Ketobacter sp. MCCC 1A13808: one gene and its partner. The main gene of each other region encodes a partner of the protein of the gene in region 2 in a complex. Links are inferred from orthologs where the notes say so. Each region holds a gene or a part of one and is shown on either strand. Other genes may lie near its edges.

Region 1 (17,348 bases), on a different replicon or contig from region 2:
TAACCTGTTTATTGCGGGTCAGGTGGCCTGGCAAATCGCCGGTAAACTGGATGGGCAGTTTTATGCTTCGGACTGGACCCGTACTCATGGCACATTATTCCAGGCCATCAAAATGGAAAAAACGATGATGGCGTTGTTACTGACTCTGATCGTGGCGGTGGCAGCCTTCAATATTGTATCCAGCCTGGTGATGGTTGTGACGGATAAGAAAGCAGATATCGCGATTTTACGAACGTTGGGGGCTTCACCTCGAACTATCATGACGGTGTTTATGGTTCAAGGCAGCTTTATCGGAGTGATGGGCACGCTGATGGGAACTTTATTGGGTGTATTTATTGCCCTCAATATCAGTGACTTCGCTCTCTGGGTTGAAGAGGTTTCAAATACCCAGCTGTTCGAGCAGTACTTCGTGAATTATCTGCCATCCGAGTTGCGTTGGGGCAATGTCATGTTTGTCAGTGGTATGGGTTTTATTATGAGCTTCCTGGCGACACTTTACCCCGCACGCAGAGCAGCCAAAGTGCAACCGGCGGAGGCACTGCGTTATGAGTGACGACGTTCATCACACCAATAACCCGATCGTGCTTGAATGTCGGGATTTAAGCAAAAGTTTTGATGAAGGTCCGGAGCAGATACAGGTGCTCAAAGCCATCAACTTTTCCCTGGCCAGAGGGGATTTCGCTGCGATTATCGGCAATTCCGGATCCGGCAAAACAACCTTGCTCCATCTGCTAAGCGGATTGGATACACCCACTTCCGGTGCCATTTTAATTAATGGTCGCGATTTCAGTTCCTTAAACGACAAAGATAGGGGGATTGTACGCAACCGCCACATAGGCTTTGTTTATCAATTTCACCACCTTTTACCTGAATTTTCAGCGTTGGAAAACGTAGGGATGCCGTTATTGCTTCGCAATGAGGCGCCGGCAGAGGTAAAACGGCGTGCCGCCGAGATGCTGGAACGGGTGGGATTGGGTCACAGGTTGCGGCACAAACCATCTGAGTTATCCGGAGGTGAACGGCAGCGGGTGGCAATAGCTCGAGCCCTTGTGACCGAGCCCGCTTGCGTGATGGCAGATGAGCCTACGGGTAATCTTGACGTGCATACAGCAAAAGAAATTCAGAAATTAATGCATGACCTGAATCGTAGCCTGAATATTTCGTTTTTGATTGTGACTCACGACCTTGGATTAGCTCAACAGGTGGATAGAGTAGTCAAAATGGAAGATGGGCATTTGAGTGAGGCAGATAGGGAGAGCTTGATGAGCGGGCTCTAGTCAATCGTTGTAAGGTGATGGGTCCCGGTTTTGATTTACCATTTTTTTTTGTTGAAGCGTTTCTCGCGGCGGTGGTTCCAGGCGCGATAAATATGCACTCGCCACAGCACTCTAATTACTATGAAGCAGCCAACTGCAGTCAGAGTGCCTACAATAAAACAGCCTAACAGCAGCGGCCCCATCGCTTTCCAGCCCAGATTCCCCAACTGATGAATAAATAGTTGAAAATCGGACAGAATTAAATCGAACTGTATCTGAATCGGCTTACCTGTGCTGTCGACAGGAAAGCCCCAAAGCCAGGCACCCACTTCGTAGCAAAAAAAGTACAGGGGAAGATAGGTGAAAGGGTTACTTATCCAGGTGGATGCCACCGCGACCGGTAGATTACCGCGGATAAAAAAACACGCAAAAATGGCGAAGAAAATTTGTATCGGCAATGGAATAAAAGCGCAGAAAGTGCCGGCCAAAATACCATAGGACACAGACCTGCGGTTGAGGTGCCATAGGTTGGGGTCTTTTATTTTTGGACCAAGTTTTGAAATCCAGCGGTGCTCCGTAATGGTGTGCGGAGCTGGAATGTACTTTTTGAATATATTCTTCAAGAGAAATTAATACCTGGTTGCCGCTAACAGCGCGCCTATTATGCCGTCAATGGAGTGATAACACTAGATGTGGTTTCTGGTACTGGGCTTCCCAGTGGGAATAGTCGGTGGGGTACTATTTCCTGAAGAAAATGCGGGTCTTAGTCCATTCTTGCTGCTGGTATTGGCGTGCTGCGGCCTGGGTTTTGCGCGAACAAAAATTTCAGGACCTGCCAAGCGGACTTTGACGGTGCTTTTGTTGTTTTTGACTACGGGAGCCGGCTGGCAGTGGGGTGCAATCTCCTCCCTCAAGTTGGCACCCTGGGCTTTGCCGCCCGATGCGTATTTTCTCACTGGCGAGGTAGTCGAGTTACCATCAGACCGTTTCTACAGCCAGCGTCTAAAAGTACGAATGGAATGTTTGGGGGTGAAGCCGGATCACTGTGAAGGCTACCGCCGCCCCTGGTTGCAGGCGTTGTGGGGGCAATCAGTCTATGCGCATATTAACCTGCCACGCGAACTCGACCTCGTCCCCGGGGCGCGGGTCCGTTTCCGGGTGCGTTTCAGCAACATAGAAACCGCAGACAACCCGGCGGAGTTTGATGTTCATCGTTGGTTGCTTAGCCAGCATGTGGTTGCGCAGTTTGTGCTAATTAGCGGCAGTAATCCGAAAATCCTTGATCAGTCGTGGTTTTCAGTGGATCGGTTCCGGCTTCGGGTGAATCGGTATCTGGCACAGCAACAGGATTCGGGCCCGCCTGCGGAACTATCGCCCTATGCTGTTATCCTGGCGTTAGTCACCGGTGATCGTTCCTTGATGAGCGATCTGCATTGGGACGTATTCAACCGCACGGGAACTTCTCATCTGGTCGCCATTTCCGGATTGCATATCGGGCTGGTGGCTGCATTTATTATAGGGTGCACGCAACCGTTGTTGCGGCGTTGGCATTGGTTCACTGATCGTTATCCTGCCAGCCACGGCTCCATCGTTATAGCGCTGGCGGGCGCTCTGATATATGCCGCTGTGGCCGGCTTTGCATTTCCGGTTCAGCGCGCTGTGATTATGCTGACTGTTTTTGTGGCGCTTAAATTGTCGGGCCGGATTCAGCAGCGTTGGTTTGCACTGGCGCTGGCGTTTTGTTTGGTGCTGACCTGGGATCCTGTAGCCTGCGTCAGCTTGGGGTTTTGGCTGTCTTTTGTCGCGGTATACCTCATCATATGGGTGGTTGGTGGTTCCGCCATCATTGCTTCACCTGTCCGGGTCTGGGTCAGAGTTCAGGTCGGCTTGCTTATCGGCCTTGCGCCTATTCTGTTATGGCAAGTTCAGGCAACGTCTCTGGTGTCAATGTTGACCAATTTGATTGCCGTTCCGGTAGTTGGCTTTCTGGTGGTTCCGTTCGCTTTGTTGTGGGTGTTGTTATGGGGCGTTTTTGGCGCATCCGCTGATGTCGTGTTGGTGGTATTGTCGGGGCTGGTGAAGGCAATAATTGCGCTGCTTGAGCAGGCTGCGGCCTGGGAGTGGAGCATTTGGTCTGTTGGCGCATCGCACTGGACAGACATGGTGCTCGCGATGGCCGGCGTTCTGTGGTTGTGTAGTGCGGGTGTGCCGGGGCGGCTTTGGGGGCTGATTCTGTTGGCACCGATATTTCTGGCGCACTCTCAAGGTTATGGCCTCACCGTGTTACAGTCAAAACAGCTGCAGATGGCCATTTATCTTCCGGACCGGGTGGTGTTCGTTTCAGATAGTCACTGGCCACAAATAGTGCCCGACTGGCACGAGAAGTTGCTCAGGTATTGGGGACTGCAGATGCCGGCGGCGCTGGTGCCGGTTGAGCAAGGCGCTGAGCTATGGCGTGCTGAAGGTCTCGTGGCTACGGAATACAGGCTGGAGCGGAACTGGTTGGGGCAAGCGGTGGTTGAAAAGGTTATTTACCAGGATGTGTGCGGATCTCGCCATCCGTTGCGCTACGGCGTGGTCACATTATCGGCGCTGGTTGCAAAAGGTAATTCTCGATACTGCGCACTGCAGTGGAATATGGCTGGACAGACCGGGTTGTTTTGGCCAGCGGCGGAGCAGGGGATCCGGGGCGCTATGCTCAGTTCTACGGAACCATTGCCTCCGTCAGCCTCGTTGTTGGTGCTGGAAGCAGGCCCGCGATTGAGAATAGAACAGTTCATGAAGCAGGTCCCGGCTAGTGAAAGCCAGGTTGTTTTACTAGGAGACTGGGATGCCGAGTATGAGAATAGCGACTGGCTCACCGAGAAACTGGATCGAGGCCTGTTGCATAATCTGAATCAGGATGGCTTTTTTTATATCGCCTTAAAAAAATAAACAAAGGTCCGCATTTGTTCCCATTTAATAGGAGATCATCCACTGATTGTGCTAAATTAAATTGCTATATTCATCAGACAATTAACGGTTAAATTCGCTGTTAAAGTCTTATTAAAAAAACAAGGGAGAGTGTGGCGCGTGCGAGTGCTTGATTTGATTTTGGCCGGGGGCATCGTAATGTACCCCATCCTCTTATGTTCTATATTGGCTCTGGCCATTATTGCAGAGCGGTTGTGGGCATTAAGAGTGAATAAAATCAGCCCCAGAAACCTGATCGCTCAGGTGTGGGGTTGGGTTAAAAATAGTCAAATGGATGGTCGTAAGGTTAAGGAGCTAAAAGATTCTTCGCCGTTGGGTCGGGTGTTGGCAACCGGATTAATCAACGCCAAGCATGGTCGTGACATTATGAAAGAGGCGATTGTCGATACCGCAACTCATGAGATTCACGAGTTAGGTCGTTTTCTAAATTTATTGGGCTCCATAGCCGCGGTTGCGCCCCTGTTGGGATTACTGGGTACCGTCATTGGGATGATCAAAGTATTCAATGCCATTGTACTTGAAGGCGCGGGTAATGCCGCGATTCTGGCGGGTGGAATCTCAGAGGCGCTCTATACCACAGCTGCCGGCTTGGTAGTTGCAATTCCCGCCTTGTTTTTTCACCGTTTCTTTACTCGTCGTATTGATGAGATCGCCGTATTGATGGAACAAGACGCGATAAAATTGGTGGATGTAATTCACGGTGATCGGGAAGAAGAAAACAGTGAAGGGGCGAAGCGGTGAAATTTCAACGTCAGCCGGTTGAAGAGGTCAACGTCAATCTGACACCGTTAATCGATATCGTTTTTCTTCTGTTGATATTCTTTATGGTCTCTACCACTTTTACCCGTGAGCGGGAACTTACGGTTGAATTGCCGGAAGCCGTGGGCGAAGCCATAGCCGAATCCACTGAATTTATCGAAATAGAAATCAACCCCGAAGGTGAATACGCGGTCAATGGCAAGCGTCTGGTGAACCGGGATAGCAAAACCCTATCGCGGGCATTAAAAGATCTGGCTAATGGCAATATGGATACTCCCCTAATCATAACGGCGGATGCAAAAGCCGCTCATCAGTCTGTTATGACCGCAATGGATGTTTCAGGACAACTCGGCTTTACCCGACTGCGTTTAACCGCTCAGCAACCCGGTGAGTAACGCTTGCGGTTGCTGATATGAATCTGCTGAACAAAGCTATTCAGTCTTTCTGGTACGGCCACAACCCCTTGCGATATTTGTTGTGGCCTTTCGAGCGACTATTTCACTCTCTTTCTTCTCGTCGTCGTTCTGCTTTTTTAAACGGACAGTCGCCTGTGTTTCATGCGCCGGTTCCCGTCATCGTGGTGGGTAATATTTCGGTGGGTGGTACTGGCAAAACCCCGTTAACGATTTGGCTAATTGAGGCTTTGCGTGAGCGCGGCTATACACCCGGCGTGGTCAGTCGTGGTTACGGCGGAGATCCGGATCAATACCCGCATCAGGTGGGCCCGGCAGATACCGCAGATAAAGTGGGTGACGAACCACTGATGATCTATTTACGCAGTAAGGTGCCGGTGGTCATTGATCCTGATCGTTCAAGTGCCGTTCAGGCGTTACTAAAGAACAACGCAGTTGACGTTGTCATCAGCGACGATGGCCTGCAGCATTACCGGCTTGCCCGCACTGTAGAGTTGGCGGTGGTTGATGGCCAGCGTGGATTCGGCAATGAAAATCTGCTACCTATGGGTCCGCTGAGAGAGCCGGTGGGAAGATTGAAGGAAGTGGATGCAGTGGTTATTAATTGCAGCGCTGGTCAGGCCTTGGTGTCGCGTCTGAATGACATGGATGCGATGGCACCCCGCTTTCAAATGCACCTAACAGCGGGTGACCTGGTCGCACTTAATAAAGAATCAGAGCAACCACTAGGCTCGGGTAGCATGGCTTTGCAAAATCCTGGCAGGGTTCAGGCGGTCGCCGGAATAGGCAATCCGCAGCGGTTTTTCCAAACGCTAAGTGATCTGTCTATCCAATTTGACCCGTATCCGTTTCGGGATCACCACCGGTATACTGAGCAGGATTTGTCAGAGCTGAGCCGAGTGGCTATGGGTAAGAATTTTATCGTTACCACTGAAAAAGACGCTGTGAAATTACAATGCTTCCCGCAAGTTCGGGGAGCGTACTTGCCGGTAAATGCCAAACTTCAGGAGGGCCTGATTGATGTTATCATGGCCAGGCTTGAGGATTTTAAATTACATCACAGCCACCGTTATTGAGCACACGTTATGCCTGACTACCGAGTTATTATTCCCGCCCGTTTCGCATCCTCCCGTTTACCCGGAAAACCGCTACTGGATATCGCGGGTAAATCCATGGTGGAGCGGGTTTATCTGCAAGCCTGCAAAAGTTCTGCAAAAGAAATTATTATCGCCACCGATGATGCCCGTATCGAGCAGGCCGCTCAGTCATTTGGTGCAAAAGCAGTTATGACTTCAGCTGACCATCAATCAGGAACGGACCGCTTGCAGGAAGTGGTCAGTCAATTGGGCTTGGCGGCAGACGACATCGTGGTCAATGTGCAGGGCGATGAACCGTTAATTCCACCCCAGGTAATTGAGCAGGTGGCTCAGAATTTGGCTGCGTCCAGTGCCGGTATTGCCACCTTGTGTGAGCCGGTCATCGATATGGAAACGGCATTTGATCCCAATGCGGTAAAAGTGGTGGCGGATGCGCAAGGCTACGCGTTGTATTTTAGTCGAGCACCTGTTCCCTATAGTCGCGACACGTTTAACAGCTCACACGGGCAAAACTACGGATCTTTACCGCCGCAGATGAACTTACATCGCCATATTGGTATTTACGCTTATCGGGTCAGCTTATTACATGATTTTGTTCGCTGGGGGCCGTGTGATCTGGAGCAGACTGAATGCCTGGAACAACTACGGGCGATGTGGCATGGTGTTAAAATACACGTTGAGCAAGCTCAGATTACACCACCGGCCGGGGTCGATACCGAAGCAGATCTGAATCGGGTCCGGGCTTTTTTTCAGTCCTAGTTTGATTGTAGGGAATAAAAATTGAAAAAAATCCTATTTGTTTGTTTGGGAAATATTTGCCGTTCCCCGACTGCTGAAGCGGTTCTGCGAGGCAAACTCAAGAACTTACAAATGGAAAACCGATATCAGGTTGATTCTTGCGGGACTGCCGCCTACCACGCGGGCGAAGCTCCGGATAAGCGCTCTCAGCAGGCGGCCGTTAAACGTGGATACAATATGTCAGATCTACGCGCCCGCCAATTGTCAGACGCGGACTATATGGAGTTTGATTATTTGTTAGCGATGGACAACGCCAACGCCAACGAGATGCGAAAACGGGCGCCTAAAAAATACCGCGATAAGATTCAGTTGCTGCTGGAATTTGGTGATAGCGATTACCTGGAAGTGCCGGATCCCTATTATGGCGGGGCATCCGGTTTCGATTTGGTGCTGGATTTGGTAGAGAACGCGTGTGACGGGCTGATAGAACGGCTCCGAAGCAATGAGAACGGCGCTTAGTATATTGGTAGTATCAAATACAGTATGACTACATTGAAACAGCAGGTTAGCCTCGCTGACTACAACACATTACGGATCGATGCCTGCGCGGCCTGGTTTTGTCGGATTGATTCAAAAGCTGCATTAATTTCATTGCTGCGCACCCCTGCCGTTACGGAGAAGGGCGGTATTCTGGTGATCGGGGGTGGTAGTAACCTGGTGTTGACCCGGGATTTTCCGGGCCTGGTGTTATTGAACGCGATTAAAGGCATTGATGTCGTCCATCAGGATTCGGACTCTGTTATGGTCAGCGTCGGGGGTGGTGAAAATTGGGATGCATTTGTTGCCTACAGTTTATCCCAGGGGTGGGCCGGCCTGGAAAACCTGAGTGCGATTCCCGGAACAGTTGGTGCGGCACCTATTCAAAATATAGGTGCTTATGGGGTCGAGCTTAAGGATTGTTTGGTCTCTGTATCCACTGTTGAATTGGTGTCAGGCCAGGTTCGTCAGTTTGACAGGCAGGAGTGCGAGTTTGGTTATCGGGACAGCATTTTCAAAAAGGCTGAAAAAGATAAGCACATCATCACCTCAGTAACGTTCAGGTTAGATAAAAGACCGACTCTGAAATTAAATTATGGGGAAATCAGAAGCGAAATGGACGCCAGCCGCATCAGCGAGAAAGAGCTGACCCCCGTGCAGCTGCGACAATTGATTTCAACTATTCGTGCACGTAAATTACCCGACCCCAAAGTGACTCCCAACGTAGGAAGTTTTTTTAAAAACCCGGTCATCGGTAAAAAGCAATTGCAAACTATATTGGAGAGCTTCCCGGATTTGGTTTATTTCCCGGCCACTGATAACGACGACGTGAAATTGGCTGCGGGGTGGATGATTGATCGGTTGGGGTGGAAGGGAAAGGTGCTGGGTATGGCCAGGGTGCATTCAAGACAGGCATTGGTTTTGACCGTGAGAGAAGGTCATTGTGAAGACCTTCTAACTCTAGCCAAATCCATTCAAAAAGATGTGTCAGCTCATTTCGGTGTGGTATTGGAAATAGAACCAAGGATTGTCTAAGGCAAACGCCAGTGTTCAGCTCCAAGCAGAGAATTCCGCTGCAGAAAGCTTATGAAAAAGCCCCCGTGCAAACTATTGCAGGGGGGCTTTTTGCTGACTAAAGCAAATGCTCAAGCAAGTCTAATTGTCTTGCTTCGGTGCAGCATTTCCCTGGGCTGCTTTTGCTTCAGCTATTTGGCGGCGACGAATTTCCCTCGGGTCGTTTGACGCCCTTCTGGGTTGCTCGTCGTTTACCGCTGCGGCTGGCCTGTTCTCGGTTTTGTTGAGTTCAGGTTTGGGTTCAGCCTTGTCCTGCGCTGCGGCGGTTGGCTTTTTAGGGGCTTCCGGTGCTGCAGCCGCAATCTTGGGTGCTTGCGCGGTTGCCGCTGGCGGAACGTTTTTTCCAGGCTCTGTTTTTACTGCCTCAACCTTCGCTCGATCCAGTTTCGCCTGCGCTGGTGGCGTCGAAGACGACTCAGCCTGATCCGCTACCGGTGAGGAGGGTTTGGTTTTTGGCACAGGCGGTGCGGAACTGGCAGCGGCTTCCTGTTTTGCAGGTTGCGGCTTGGACACTTCCGGAGTGCCGTGTTGTGGTTTTTGTGCTGGGTTTGGGGCCTGTTCTGACGCTTGTGGCGTCGGGGTTTTCCCCGCAGCTTTCTCCGGAGCCGGGCTGGGGCTTGGCGCGGAAGGCTGACCTTGCTGCACAGTGGTGTTTCTGTTTGAGCCGCTATCAGCTGACTTTTTTTCGCCTTGATCAGGCAGCTGGGACGCTGCTGGCTTCTGGCTCGGTTTTACACCCTTGTTTTCAGCTACTGCCGGTTGTTGATCCGGCTTGGCGGTTTTTTGAGTGTCAACATGAGCGGTCGTTGGCTGCGGTGCCGGTGACTGCTGCTGGCTGTTCTCGGGCGAGCTATTGTTATCAGTAGACTTTTCAGACTGCGCCTTGCTCTGGCGGCGTCGGCGGTTGTCACCGGGGTTGCGACGTCGGCCACGCCGTGCGTTGCGTTCCTGTGGGCCGCGCTCCTGATTGTCTTTATTCTCTTTATCAGGTTGATCTGAACGCGATTGCTTGTTTTCGGCGTTTTGTTTCTTGGCTCCCTGGTCTTCCCTTTTCGGGTTGCCTTGCCGATTATTGCTCTTGCGTTCCGGTTTTTGCTGTTGATCCTTATTGCTGTCCTTATTTGATGTGTCCTGGGCTCCGGGTTTGGCTTCCGCATCTTGTTTGTCGGCGTTGCTATTACGACGGTTGCGGCCTCTTTGGGTGCGGTTGTCATTACTTTGGCGACGGCTGTTGTTGCGTGGATTGCGGTTGTCCCGATTCCGGTTATTGTTGCGATTATTGGGTTTGCTTACTTCTTTCTCTTCAGGTTCCGGAGTGTTGCTGCTGAACAGTTGTATAAACCAGGAAAACAGGCGGGCAAAGAAGCTCGGATCCTTTTTGACCACCGGTGCTACAGGTACCGGTGCCGGTGTATTTGGCTGGATCATTTGAACGGCGGCTTCTTCATGGCGCTTAATTGGAGATTCTCCGGGCACCAGGAACGTCTCTTCGACTTCGTCAGCCTCTTCTATTAGCTCATAGCTCACGGTTCCGTCATTTTCTACTTGATCAGTACGGAAGCGCGACACCTCATAGTGAGGTGTTTCAAGATTTGGGCTCGGCAATATCAGGACCCGAACCTTGTTGCGGTTTTCTACGTTAACAATATTGTCCCGTTTCTCGTTAAGCAGGTAAGTGGCAACGTTAACGGGGACTTTCGCGTGGATTTCGGAACTGTTCTCTTTCAGTGCTTCTTCTTCAATCAGCCGCATAATATTCAGCGATAAAGAGTGCAGATCCCGGATAAAGCCGACCCCGTTGCAGCGTGGGCAAATGTGACCGCTGGTTTCTCCAAGGGAGGGACGCAGACGTTGACGGGAAAGCTCCATTAACCCAAAGCGGGAAATCCGGCCTACTTGTACGCGGGCCCGGTCCAGTTCCAGGGCATCGCGCATCCGGTTCTCAACTTCACGTTGATTGCGATTGGCGTTCATGTCTATGAAATCCACCACGATCAAGCCACCGATATCACGCAGGCGCAATTGCCGGGCAATTTCATCTGCTGCTTCCAGATTGGTCATCAGCGCTGTTTCTTCAATATCCGAACCTTTAGTGGATTTTGAAGAGTTTATATCAATGGATACCAAGGCTTCGGTCGGGTCAATAACAATGGATCCACCGGAAGGCAGTTTAACTTCACGTTCGAACGCAGTTTCGATCTGCGATTCAATCTGGTAGCGATTGAAAAGCGGGATATTATCGCGATAGGTTTTTATCTTGTTTTCGTACTGCGGCATTACCTGACGCACAAAGCTTATGGCTTCTTCATAGACTTCGGGTGTATCAATCAGTACTTCACCAATATCCTGGCGCAGGTAGTCACGCACGGCACGAATGATAACGTTGCTTTCCTGGTATATCAGAAATGGAGCCGACTTTTTAGCGGATGCTTCAGTGACCGATTCCCACAATGTCAGCAGGTAATTAAGATCCCATTGCAGCTCTTCAACGCTGCGACCGATACCGGCAGTCCGGATAATAACCCCCATATCCTGAGGGATATTTAGTGCGTTCATTACTTCACGCAACGCGGCACGTTCGTCACCATCAATGCGGCGCGAAATTCCGCCGGCTCGCGGATTGTTTGGCATCAAAACCAGGTAACGACCGGCCAGGCTGATAAAAGTGGATAAGGCTGCGCCTTTATTGCCGCGTTCTTCCTTTCCAACCTGAAGAATGATTTCCTGGCCTTCTTTAATAACATCCTTGATGGAAAATCGACCCTGGATGTCTTTCGGGTTTTTAACAAAATACTCGCGGGAGATTTCTTTCAGAGGGAGAAAGCCGTGGCGTTCAGATCCGAAGTCAACGAAAGCGGCTTCCAGGCTGGGTTCTAGGCGTGTGATACGGCCTTTGTAGATGTTTGATTTTTTCTGTTCTCTGGTGCGGTGTTCAATATCCAGATCATATAAACGTTGACCGTCGACCAGAGCAACCCGTAACTCTTCTGAGTGGGTTGCATTAATAAGCATTCTTTTCATGCAGGTTTAAATCCAGCAATCAAAGCGCAAAACACAAACAAGAAAGAGTATGAACACATATTGAAATGCGGGCGGGTAACCAACAATCATGGCGGTTGATTATGACAACGCCGTGAACATCGCTTTTGAAATGGTTTCCCCTTGGCTGAATGCGAGAAATGCGCTGGTATAATAGATTCGCCATACGCATTTATTTCTGCTTTCGGTCGCGGGCTTTACAAGCCCTGACGCCATGGCCGAATCGTTAAAACTCGATGTGGGCCTATGGGTATAAAATCCAATTGCTTTGCCGGTTTACTGCTGCATTTTTTTGTGCTGGGTGTCTTATTTACACCCTGATCAAACTATGATGCCCTAGCTTTGATCGCACTGTGTTAAATCTGTGTGCGATGGACTGTCGGGCGTTGTAATCAAGTCTGACAAATAATCTGTTCTGAAATTGTGTTAAACGCATGTTTAACGTTCACGTTGCTCGTTTTGAAATGGCAACGTACCTATTTATAACGATTAAAATTACAAAATTTATTGCAATTCACTATTGGCTTTCAGCATACCAATGGCGTCCTAAACACGGCTTTAGCGGATGGCTAAGTAGCATCATCGTTCATGGGGTAACATGATACTAACCGATGCGTTCACTCACATCCGCTGCAGAATGCCGTATGGAGACCGGATCAACCGGCTTCCCGGCCCTACGAAGAAAGATCATATGAGGATTGGGTTATTGTCGCTATTCTGGTTAGAATATGCGGCCCTTCGCTCAATTGGCCACCTGATTTGATTCGGGTAGGGGCAATTAGCGAAGGTGTTGCGCGGGATGGAGCTACCATCTGACGCAGTCCCTGCTAGCTCATCTAAGCTTCTTTTTTGGCCAACGTCCAATATAGCAGGAATTGTTAACCTCATCAAATAGATAGCAATAAGTCCTTGATTTTTCATGAACAGCACTGAAAGTTCCACAGCGGTCGTCGTAGTTACAGTAACGGAAGACAACCTTGATCAGCGGATTGATAATTTCCTGATGTCGAGACTGAAAGGTGTCCCGAAATCAGTCATTTACCGGATCATCCGGAAGGGGGAGGTGCGCGTAAACAAAGGCCGTGTAAAGCCTGAATACAAGTTGAAAATAGGCGATAACGTCAGGGTGCCGCCGGTAAGGGTGCGGCCTGAAGCAGATAAGAACTTGTTTGTTGGCGACCCACTGAAAAAACGGCTGGAAGCGTCCATCGTGCATGAAGACGATGGCCTGATCGTTATTAACAAGCCTTCCGGCATTGCTGTGCACGGTGGTAGTGGTGTTAGTCTGGGCGTAATTGAAGCTTTGCGTCTGATGCGACCTCAACAGCGTTACCTGGAGCTGGTGCATCGTTTAGACCGTGATACCTCAGGTTGCTTGATGATTGCAAAAAAGCGCAGTGTACTGAAAAAACTGCATGACGATTTACGCGAAAATCGCATGGAAAAGAGCTACACCGCCTTGTTGTGGGGGCGTTGGAATGGGCTTCAGCACCGTATCGATGCCCCGCTGCGTAAGTTCCACTTACCGTCCGGTGAGCGTGTGGTGAGAGTGTCAGCCGATGGCAAGCCTTCACTGACGTTGTTCCGGCAACTCGAACTGTATGACAACGCAACCCTGGTGGAGGCCAAGCCGGTTACCGGCCGTACTCATCAGATCCGAGTGCATGCCCAGCACGGTGGGCACGCCATTGCCGGTGATGACAAATACTTACACAGGGAGCAGGGTGACTATTTTGCAGAAAAAGGGCTTCAGCGGTTGTTTCTGCATGCTTCTGTGCTTCAGTTGGTAGACGTACAGGGTCAAAAGCAGCGGTTTAAAGCGCCGCTACCGGATGAACTGAAAGCATTTTTAGAGCGATTGTAGGCGTAGTAGCGATGTTCAGGTATCAACTAATCATTTTTGACTGGGATGGCACACTCATGGATTCCCTGTCCCGTATAGTCCAATGCATGCAGGCAGCCGCCCAGGATTTAAATATCATTCCGGCGTCTGCTCCGGCCATTGAAAATATTGTCGGTCTGGCGTTGGGAATTGCTATCCGCCAACTGCATCCATCGTTGTCAGATGAAAAGGTCGAGCTGATGCGGCAGCGTTATTCTTTCCACTATATCAAGGCCGAGGCAGCACCGAGCCCTTTCTTCGCGGGAATTCCTCAAATGCTGCGCAGTTTGTCGCAACAGGGTCGATTGCTCAGTGTGGCTACCGGTAAAAGTCGAAAAGGCCTAAGCAGAGTGTTCGGTGCCCATGACGTCGGCGCGCTGTTTCACAGCTCACGATGTGCTGACGAGACCCGGTCTAAACCGGAGCCCGATATGTTACTGGAAATATTACAATTGCATAATTTGAGCCCCGCTCAGGCGGTAATGGTAGGTGATACCGAATACGATCTCGAAATGGCCGCCAGGGCAAAAGTGGATGCGGTTGGCGTGACCTGGGGCGCGCATGATATAACACGACTCCGGCGCCATAATCCCAAGGTCTGTGTTGACCGCGTAGAGGAATTATCAGCCTGGTTGCATGATGATATTGCATAGGAAGGATAGATGAGCGAAGACGACAGTAAAACCAACGAGTATCAGCAAAATGACCGGAATCGTTTCAATCGGCCGCGGACCAGTAAAGAATGGAAGCTGATAGAGAAAATGGTGATGTCCTCCCAGGACGAGCAGAGAAAAGCCCGGCGCTGGGGCATCTTTTTTAAATTTTTGATGTTTGGTTATTTGTTCGTTGCATTGATGGTGTTCAACCCGGGAATGTGGAGTGGCGATGCACCGTCCGAGAGTTCACCTCATGTAGCGCTGGTGGATTTGAGTGGGCCGATTATGGCCGATAGTGAAGCCAGTGCTGACCGCCTGGTCAAGGGGATTCGGGATGCCTTCGAGGCAGAAAATAGCAGAGGCGTCATTATCCGCGTCAACAGCCCGGGGGGCAGCCCGGTGCAATCCGGATTAGTCTATCGGGAAGTGCAGCGGCTAAGGCACGAATATCCTGATAAAAAAGTATACGCAGTCATAACCGATATCGGCGCATCGGGAGCGTATTATATTGCAGCCTCTGCTGACGAAATCTACGCAGACCCCGCGAGTTTAGTGGGTTCAATTGGAGTAATCAGTGATGGCTTCGGATTTGTCGAGGCCATCGATAAGTTGGGTGTTGAGCGTCGGGTGTTTAATGCGGGAGCCAACAAGGCAATGCTGGATCCGTTCCAACCCGTAGACGAGGAGCAGAAAGCGTTTTTCTCCACCATCCTGGGTGATGTGCACAATCAGTTTATCGACGCAGTGAAAGCCGGGCGGGGTGATCGGATTAAAGATGATGATATTGTGTTTTCCGGATTATTCTGGTCGGGCCGTCAGGCGCTGGATTTAGGTCTGGTCGACGGCCTGGCAAGTCCTGGGCAGGTGGCGCGTGAAGTGATCGGCGAAGAGAAAATCGTGAATTATACTCCGCGGGTCAGTCCGCTTGAGGCTTTGACTGGCCGTTTGGGGGTATCCATGGCAGATCGCGTTATGGCGACTTTGGGGATTGGTACCATTCAATTGAAATAACGCCAAGCAAAAAACAGCCCGGACTTATAGCCGGGCTGTATTATCGTAGTTTTCCGAAAATCCGCTTCAGGAGCAGCTTATCAGCCGGTTGATAATGGTATCGATTGTGCTCTGAAGTGGCTGATACTCAATATAGACACGTCCCTGGTCGTCGTTGCGTGTCGGCAACCAGCTCAATCTCATCAAAAGAAACCCGTGTATGCAGGCTGCAAAATCGACTGCCTGAATTTTGCTGTTCTCCCCGCTGCACCGATCAATTAAATGCTGCAGGCGGGAATGCATGTCCTGGATTTCACTGGGCAAACTGACGTTCTGATTCACTGCTGCGCGGTGATTCAGTGGGTCGTATCCAAGCGGTACTGAATGATCTCGCAGCATCAATCGGAAATACGCCGGATGCTCACCCAGGAACTTCAACATATCCTGCGCACCCCGCTTAAGGGTTTCGATTGCAGATTCACCCGGTCGGGCAATATAAAGTTGCCCCATCCCTTTACTGATTCGTGCACCCATGGCTGCGAGGATGTCTTCTCGGCCGCTAAAGTGCGCATAGACAGATGGAAGTTTAATTCCGATCTTATCTGCAACGTCCTGTAGCTTTAAATGCTCAATACCATGTAAAGCAGCAAGCGCTTCCGCTTCGTCTATGATCTTTTCTTTGGTGTTTCTGCGTCTTGGTTTAGTAATTTGAAATTCATCGGCCATCTGTTTTTTCGCCTCGTTACACAGGTGTTCGACTGACTGCGCGAACACTCCGTAGCACCTAACAATATAAGTGTAGACGCCCGACGAACTTTGTTTAGAAATTAGCAAAAAAAATTACGGAATTTGTACACCCTGTTTACCGAGCATTGTGACTAATTTTATTAGGGGTAATCCAATCAACGCGTTAGGATCGTTACCTTCCAACTTGTTGAAGAGTGCTATGCCTAAAGTTTCTGATTTAAAGCTTCCGGCGCAATTAAAAGGTGACTCTTTTCTTAAATAACGATCAATTTGCCCGTCATTCAAGTCGCGAAAGTGAACGCAAAAGGGTTCGACCTCTAACTGATATGTTGCTGTAGGAGCATCATAGAGACATAAACTGGTTAAAAATGTGACGGTGTTTCCACTGCAACGTTTTAATTGGCGAAATGCATTGTCGTAATTGCCCGGCTTTCCGTTTATTTCACCGTCTATTACGGAGACTTGATCGCTGGTGATAATAAGGGCGTTTTTATAGCTGGTTGCAACTGCTTGTGCTTTTTCAAGCGCCAGGCGTTTTACCAGGTTTGAAGGGGATTCATCGGCGCGAGGCGTTTCGTCTATGTCGGGTGAACAAGTTTCGAAATGACTCAGAATTTTACCCAACAGTTCTTTTCTGAAAGGGGAACTGGACCCCAACACAATTTGCTTCACGGATGACTCCGTACCGTGCCTGGTTTTGCAAAAATATTCGTGATTCCAGGCAATTAATGAATTCGACTTCAAAACCTAAAGATACTAGGTGCTGAGCGCGTGAAATCCCATGATCTCATAGCAAATAAGCCACATCCAGCCGAAAAAATCCGGTCAAAGCCTTTGACAGATTTATAACTGGACAATAGAATTGCGCGCTTATGTTTGAGCACCCACTGCCCACGACAATAAAACCCGTAAAACTTGCCCGTAAAGAAGGTAAGTTAGTTGGTTATATGCCTTTGAAACAGCTGACAGCGCTGGTGGCTGATTGCGCGACTGACGATGGTAGAGTGGAGGCCGATCTTGCACTTCATATGAACGGTGCCCGACCTGAAATCCATGGCACGGCGAAAGCGGCGTTGCAATTGGTTTGTCAGCGTTGCCTTGAGCCGGTTGAAGTGGAAATTGATATTAAGGTTGCTTTAGGGGTTGCCCAAACTGAAGAGCAGGTAAATCAGATGCCGGGTGATCTT
Region 2 (6,664 bases):
AAATAGTCTAAATAATGACCAGCTTTGCGTCATCTCTTTGACTCGGTGTTAAGACTTACTTCCCCCTAAACGCTCAACTACCAACACCAAAGCGATCGCTGCGGCCATTAAAAACAAACTGTATACAAGGTGTGGATCCTGACCAGTAACCATCAAAAATTGATCCGGTAGTACATTAGCCTGATCCATGGGAACGGCTTCACCGTGACTGTTGATACGCGTGCTCAGGGTCTGTTTCCACGGCCAGACCTTATTCAGTGAACCGATCATAAATCCCGTCAGCAAAGCCAGGGTTAGGTTGTGAAATTGGGTCAGAAGCCAGGATAGCAAACGAGTAAACAGAAGCAGCCCGACCAGACAACCGCTGGCGAAAATACCCAGGCTCACCACATCCAGGGCTTTAACCGCTCCAATAATATGGGCGTACATGCCTAACAATAGCAGAATGAAACTCCCTGAAATCCCCGGCAAGACCATCGCGCAAATTGCGATCGAGCCCGATAAAAACAGCGTGATCGGATTAAGCGCTATTTCCGTGGGAGCAATAGTAGTAATGCCGAACGCCAATAACGCCCCTCCCGCCAGGGTGAGTACCTCTGGCACGCGCCATTCAGTAATATGCCGGCCCACGTGAACGGCTGATATCAGGATCAGACCGAAGAAAAAAGACCACAACAACACGGCCTGCTCGGTCAACAGGTAAGAAATCAGTTTCGAGAGGGTGAACACACTGGTCAGAATGCCGGCCATCAGCACAAACAAGAAGTTTCCGTTAAAGGAGTGCCAGGCGGCTACCGGCCCGTCCCTGAACAATGTCTGCACGGTTTTCGGACCAATCGCTCCGATACTCCCCACCAGCGTTTGGTATATGCCAGTGATAAAAGCGATTGTGCCGCCGGACACGCCGGGCACGATATCCGCAGCACCCATTGCGACTCCCTTTAGGTACAATAAAAACAGCTCGCGTTTTGAAGGTTTTTCCATGTTATCAACTTCTCTTAACTGCGCTTATATGCGCTGTATCACTGCGATGGATTAACAGGAAGGCGCGACAAGATGCTCACGCCTGATCCGAATGGGAATTTGAGGTCGTTAGATTAACGCAAACCTGAACGGAAAGGCACGAAGCGTACGTCTTCTATGAATTCACGATGATATCCCTGCTCTGAACGGGTGATGCGATAGAGCTTTTGCTGATCTTCACCAATGGGTATGATCAGCCGTCCACCCACGGCCAGTTGCTCCAGTAGTTCTTGCGGTACTTCTGCCGGTGCCGCAGCGGCCAGAATACCATCGAAGGGGGCTTTTTCCTGCAGGCCCACATTACCGTCCGCATAGCGAAACACCACGTTGTTCATGCGTAACGCTCGTAAGCGTTGACGTGCTTTTTCCTGCAACGCTTTTATACGTTCCAGAGAATAAATTTCACTGGCAAATGCCGAGAGTACCGCGGTTTGATAACCAGACCCGGTGCCGATTTCGAGAACCTTATTCAGCGGCCCGCCCTGCAGCAGTAATTCCGTCATTCGGGCAACGATATAGGGCTGCGATATGGTTTGGTTGTGGCCGATAGGTAATGCCGTGTCTTCATAAGCACGGTGCGCTAATGCTTCGTCTACAAACAGGTGTCTGGGAATGCTGCGGATTGCGTCTAAAACAGCAAAATTTGTTATACCTTGATCCTGCAAACGCGCTATTAAACGCTCCCGCGTTCGCTGAGAGGTCATGCCGATTCCAGCCACCCCCGCACTTAAAGAAAATGAGTCGTTCAATCGAGAATCCTCGTCCTGCCCCACAGGGGAAAGCTCCCCCCAGGAATGGGCTCTTTTTATTGGTTGCCTGTGATCAGCACATCGGTATTAATCCGCTTTTTAGAGGCAACCGTTATTTAAAATTCATTCTAAAAGAAGGTTAGCAAAACAGCGAGAAGTTTGCAGAGACTTTACAGGGCAAATGGTTTCTATATTTGTTCCTGCTGACCTGAGCGATCATTTAATAGCACCAGCTCCCTGAGCACGCTGGTCGCATAAGCGCCCTTTTGCAGATTGAACTGTATTTGCAGTGCGTTCGCGTCCCCATTCCACCGCAATTGTTGTGCTTTCAGTCGCAGCGGTCGGGGCTCAGCTTCCATTCTCGCTTGGTTGAACAAGAGTAACATCTGATCCGGGATCGTACCGGCCTGATCGCAACCGGCCAGATAGGCTGACAGGTGTATATCGTCAGACAGGAAGCGCTGCTGTAACTGGTCATCCCACTGCGGTTCGGTAAAAAAGCTCTGGGTGCCGTTCAATTGGATCAAATCCTGATCCTGCCATTGATTCCAGGTGCCGTTAGCGACACGATCGGCTAACACTCCGTTAAACAGCCAGCCACGGAGCGTCGACAACACACGGCTCCTGAGCAAGCGGTCTGCTGGTAATTTACCCTGTTCGACCCACTGCAAGGCTTCTTCGATATTCGCCCCACCATGCCCAAAGCGCTGAGCACCGAAATAGTTGGGCACACCCAGATTTTTCAACTCGGGCAAGCGTGAATTCAGGCGCTCGATCTGGCTCAGGTTACGCAGAACAATATGAAAACGGTTGTATTTATGGGTGCCAATGCGCAGCTTTTTATTGTGTCTTTGCCAACGCAACACATTAAAGCCCTGTTGCGCCAGCTCATCCGCATCGGGTTCGATAGCCTTCCCCGGCAGATGAATGGAAAACCATTGACTGGTTAGCCCGCGCCGGTCCTTCATTCCCGAATAACTGACCGCTTGCTTGGCCACATTAAAATGACGAGCCAGGCAGCGCTGGGTATGGCGGGTGTTATGAGCATCGGTTTGCACCAGTAGAAACAAATGCTCCCCTTCTCCACCCGGCTCAAAACCGAGCACTTCTTCCACCACAAAGTCCTCCGGCCGGGTTTTAAAATCCGCACGCGCAAGGGGTTCACCGTGGGCGTAAGGTGCGGACTCAAATCCATAGGCGGGCAAAGCCTGGTGCATCACTGTCATCGGTGCTCCGCCATTAGCAATGCCACCGCATGCACGGCAATGCCTTCTTTGCGGCCGGCGAAACCCAGCTGTTCTGTCGTGGTGGCTTTTACATTAACCGCGTTAATCGCCAATTCCAGATCAGCCGCAATATTCTGCTTCATGCTCTCTATATGCGGGGCCATCTTAGGAGCTTGAGCGACGATAGTGACATCCACATTACCCACCCGATAACCCTCCTTCTGAACCAGTTTCAGTACATGACGAAGAAGTATGCGGCTGTCCGCACCCTTATACCGAGCATCCGTATCAGGAAAGTGACGGCCAATATCCCCCAAAGCCGCTGCGCCCAATAAAGCGTCCGCCAATGCGTGCAAAGCAACATCGCCGTCTGAATGCGCCACAAAACCCTGCTGATAAGGGATTTTCACGCCGCCCAATACCAGATGATCGCCGTCTCCGAAGCGATGTACGTCGTATCCGTGTCCAATTCGAAACATGTTGTACCTGTCTATTTCCAGCAACCAGCGGGGTTAATTTACGGGGCAGTTTGCTGTTGTGCAAACAATTCAGCCAACGGCAAGTCTTGCGGGTGGGTAATTTTGATATTGTCATTGTGGCCTTCAACCAAGAGCGGGTGATATCCGACCCGCTCCATGGCTTGAGCCTCGTCGGTCACCACGACATCATCCGCCAAGGCTGACGTCAGCGCAGATGTTAAAGCGCCCAAACGAAACATCTGTGGTGTCAGTGCGTGCCACAACTGGTTGCGGTCCACGGTGTCCACAATTTCATTAACCCGGTTCGCTCGCTTCATCGTATCGCGAACCGGGTTACCCAGAATCCCGCCAACGCTATCAAACTGAATTACTTGTTCGATGAGCTTCTGAATGTCCGCTGCGCGCACACAGGGACGGGCCACATCATGCACCAAAACCCAGTCCTGATCTGAACCCAAATTAGACAAATAACGCAAACCATTAAGCACGGAATGGCAACGCTCGGCTCCTCCGATCACGGATTTCACTTTGCAATTACGAGCGACCGGGAGCTTTTTGAAAAAAGCATCTTCGGTGCTGATAGCAACGACGACTTGCTGAATTCCCTGTACTTCAAGCAAACGCTGCAGGGTTGATTCGAATACGGTCATGCCATGGAAGGGCAAATACTGCTTTGGTTTCGATGCGCCAAAACGCTTGCCCACCCCCGCCGCCGGGACGACGCACCAAATCACTGGAGATGTACTCATAGATTATTGCTGCTGTTGGCCGTCAATGATAAGAAAAAAAGTTTCGTCCTCTTTTACCATACCCAGCTGGGTTCGCGCTCGCTCTTCCACTGCATCAAGTCCTTCCTTGAGGTTTTTTACTTCCGCCTGCAAACGCTTATTGCGTTCAGAGACGATGTGGTTTTCCTGTTCCTGCCGCTCAGTTTCGCCACTCAGGCGCCACACGTCTGCCAGACTGCCTTCACCAATCCACAGGCGCAGTTGTAGCAGAAAAAACATCAGGATCAGGATCCAGAATAGGACCCGGGGCAAGGTGATCCATTGCTGTTGGGGTTGATCGGTCATAACCACTGCTGTAACGGGATGTATTGGTGATTTAAGAATGGGGGCAATTATGACAGGCGTCAAGCCCGCGAGTCCCGTAACGGTTTAGCTGAAATCCGTTACGGGGAGGCGGATTCTACTACTACTTCAGAGCTGTGAACTCTGCACGTCCTTTATAGGGCGCGATATCACCGATAATTTCTTCAATACGCAGTAGTTGATTGTATTTCGCTACCCGGTCAGAACGGCACAGTGAACCGGTCTTGATCTGGCCAGCCGCCGTGGCTACCGCCAGGTCAGCAATGGTAGCGTCTTCGGTTTCACCGGAGCGGTGAGAAATGACCGCGGTGTAACCTGCATCTTTTGCCATTTTAATGGCGGCCAGAGTTTCACTCAGACTGCCAATCTGATTGAACTTGATCAGGATGCTGTTAGCAATTTTTTTATCGATACCCTGCTGCAGGATTTGGGTATTGGTTACGAACAAGTCATCGCCGACCAACTGGACTTTGTCACCCAGCTTTTCGGTCAGGACTTTCCATCCATCCCAATCGCTTTCGTCCAGGCCGTCTTCAATAGAAGCGATCGGATAACGGCTGCACAAGTCTGCCAGATAATCTGCAAAACCTTCCGAATCCAGTACTTTGTTATCCCCTGCCAGGACGTATTTGCCATCCTTATAAAATTCGGACGCAGCGCAGTCCAACGCCAGGGTTATGTCTTTTCCTAACTCGTAGCCGGCTTTTTCTACCGCTTCCACAATGACCGTCAATGCTTCTTCATTGGATGCCAGATCCGGTGCAAAACCACCCTCATCGCCAACCGCCGTACTCAGGCCACGAGCCTGCAATACACTTTTTAATGAATGAAAGATTTCGGCACCATACCGCAGAGCTTCAGCAAAATTCGGTGCACCCACCGGCTGAATCATAAATTCCTGGATGTCTACGTTGTTATCGGCATGCTCGCCGCCGTTGATGATATTCATCATCGGCACCGGCATGCTGTAGGGTCCGGCTTTGCCATCGGCGATTTCACTGATGTGCTGAAATAATGGAACCTGTTTATAGACCGCTGCCGCCTTGGCATTGGCGAGCGATACCGCAAGAATGGCGTTGGCGCCGAATTTGGATTTGTTTTCAGTGCCATCCGCATCAATCATCAACTGATCAATTTTTTTCTGGTCCAGGGAGTCCTTACCTTTCAACAGCTCGGCGATATCTTGGTTTATCGCCTGAACCGCTTTTAATACGCCTTTGCCCAGGTAACGGGATTTATCTCCATCCCGTAGTTCCAATGCTTCACGGGAACCGGTAGAGGCACCGGACGGTGCACAAGCTGTACCTGCTGCCCCGGATTCAAGAATGACGTCGGCTTCTACCGTGGGATTACCACGAGAATCAAGAACTTCGCGAGCGCGGATTTGAAGGATCTTAGACATTGTAAGGATGTCTCCTGTTATGAGTTAAAACGGTTAATGACAAATGTGTCTTTAATTCAGAATATTGACGCGGCTTGCGGATTATTCTGTATCCAGCGCCGCGAAACCTTTCACTAATTCATCGATGGCTTTGACTTGTGTCAGAAACGGCTCCAGCATGTCGAGCCGGAGGGCGCAAGGACCATCGCAGCGGGCTTTATCCGGATCAGGATGCGCCTCCAGAAACAGGCCAGCAATACGTTGAGTCATACCGGCCAACGCCAGCTCTGTGACCTGAGCGCGACGGCCCCCGGCTGCTTCCGCCAAGCCTCCGGGCATTTGCAGTGAATGAGTCACATCAAACAGTATCGGACTGCCGAATTCTTTCATGATGCCGAAGCCCAGCATATCGACAACCAGGTTGTTGTAACCAAAACTGGAACCCCGTTCACAGAGAATCACCTGATCATTGCCGGCTTCTTCGCATTTGCGAATGATATGTTTCATTTCGCGCGGAGCCAGGAACTGCGCCTTTTTAACGTTGATGACGGCACCGGTTTTCGCCATGGCAACCACCAGATCCGTTTGCCGGGACAAAAATGCAGGCAACTGAATAATATCGCAGACCTCCGCTACCGGCTGCGCTTGCTCCGGTTCGTGCACATCGGTAATTAACGGCACGTTAAAGGTACTTTTTATTTCCTGGAATATTTTC

Evidence for each region.
Region 1: the proteins of eno (region 2) and rne are in contact, whole or in part, in a solved structure (PDB 2FYM), measured with the Escherichia coli proteins. The link is inferred for Ketobacter sp. MCCC 1A13808 from one-to-one orthologs.

What each region holds. Positions count from the first base shown.
Region 1 is NZ_VRKW01000001.1:198,776-216,123, reverse strand. What follows is about bases 8,729-12,186. They hold rne (ribonuclease E), read right to left. Parts: upstream 11,869-12,186; coding sequence 8,929-11,868; downstream 8,729-8,928. Other genes in these bases: murB (UDP-N-acetylmuramate dehydrogenase), read left to right, coding at 8,729-8,808. Also shown: FT643_RS00995 (lipoprotein-releasing ABC transporter permease subunit), read left to right, coding at 1-553; lipoprotein-releasing ABC transporter ATP-binding protein LolD, read left to right, coding at 546-1,277; FT643_RS00985 (DUF2062 domain-containing protein), read right to left, coding at 1,313-1,879; FT643_RS00980 (ComEC/Rec2 family competence protein), read left to right, coding at 1,947-4,190; FT643_RS00975 (MotA/TolQ/ExbB proton channel family protein), read left to right, coding at 4,335-4,970; FT643_RS00970 (ExbD/TolR family protein), read left to right, coding at 4,967-5,383; lpxK (tetraacyldisaccharide 4'-kinase), read left to right, coding at 5,401-6,477; kdsB (3-deoxy-manno-octulosonate cytidylyltransferase), read left to right, coding at 6,487-7,257; FT643_RS00955 (low molecular weight protein-tyrosine-phosphatase), read left to right, coding at 7,279-7,755; more of murB, read left to right, coding at 7,780-8,728; 23S rRNA pseudouridine(955/2504/2580) synthase RluC, read left to right, coding at 12,806-13,750; FT643_RS00935 (HAD family hydrolase), read left to right, coding at 13,762-14,421; FT643_RS00930 (S49 family peptidase), read left to right, coding at 14,431-15,435; FT643_RS00925 (TetR/AcrR family transcriptional regulator), read right to left, coding at 15,502-16,140; FT643_RS00920 (Maf family protein), read right to left, coding at 16,255-16,833; FT643_RS00915 (YceD family protein), read left to right, coding at 17,034-17,348. UniProt on the Escherichia coli protein: Endoribonuclease that plays a central role in RNA processing and decay. Required for the maturation of 5S and 16S rRNAs and the majority of tRNAs. Also involved in the degradation of most mRNAs.
Region 2 is NZ_VRKW01000005.1:74,046-80,709, reverse strand. Bases 3,822-6,664 are described here. They hold eno (phosphopyruvate hydratase), read right to left. Parts: upstream 5,971-6,664; coding sequence 4,672-5,970; downstream 3,822-4,671. Other genes in these bases: kdsA (3-deoxy-8-phosphooctulonate synthase), read right to left, coding at 6,052-6,664; ftsB (cell division protein FtsB), read right to left, coding at 4,230-4,550; ispD (2-C-methyl-D-erythritol 4-phosphate cytidylyltransferase), read right to left, coding at 3,822-4,226. In the rest of the region: FT643_RS11565 (polyprenyl-phosphate transporter), read right to left, coding at 49-984; FT643_RS11560 (protein-L-isoaspartate(D-aspartate) O-methyltransferase), read right to left, coding at 1,098-1,727; tRNA pseudouridine(13) synthase TruD, read right to left, coding at 1,961-2,998; ispF (2-C-methyl-D-erythritol 2,4-cyclodiphosphate synthase), read right to left, coding at 2,995-3,477; more of ispD, read right to left, coding at 3,516-3,821. UniProt on the Escherichia coli protein: Catalyzes the reversible conversion of 2-phosphoglycerate (2-PG) into phosphoenolpyruvate (PEP). It is essential for the degradation of carbohydrates via glycolysis.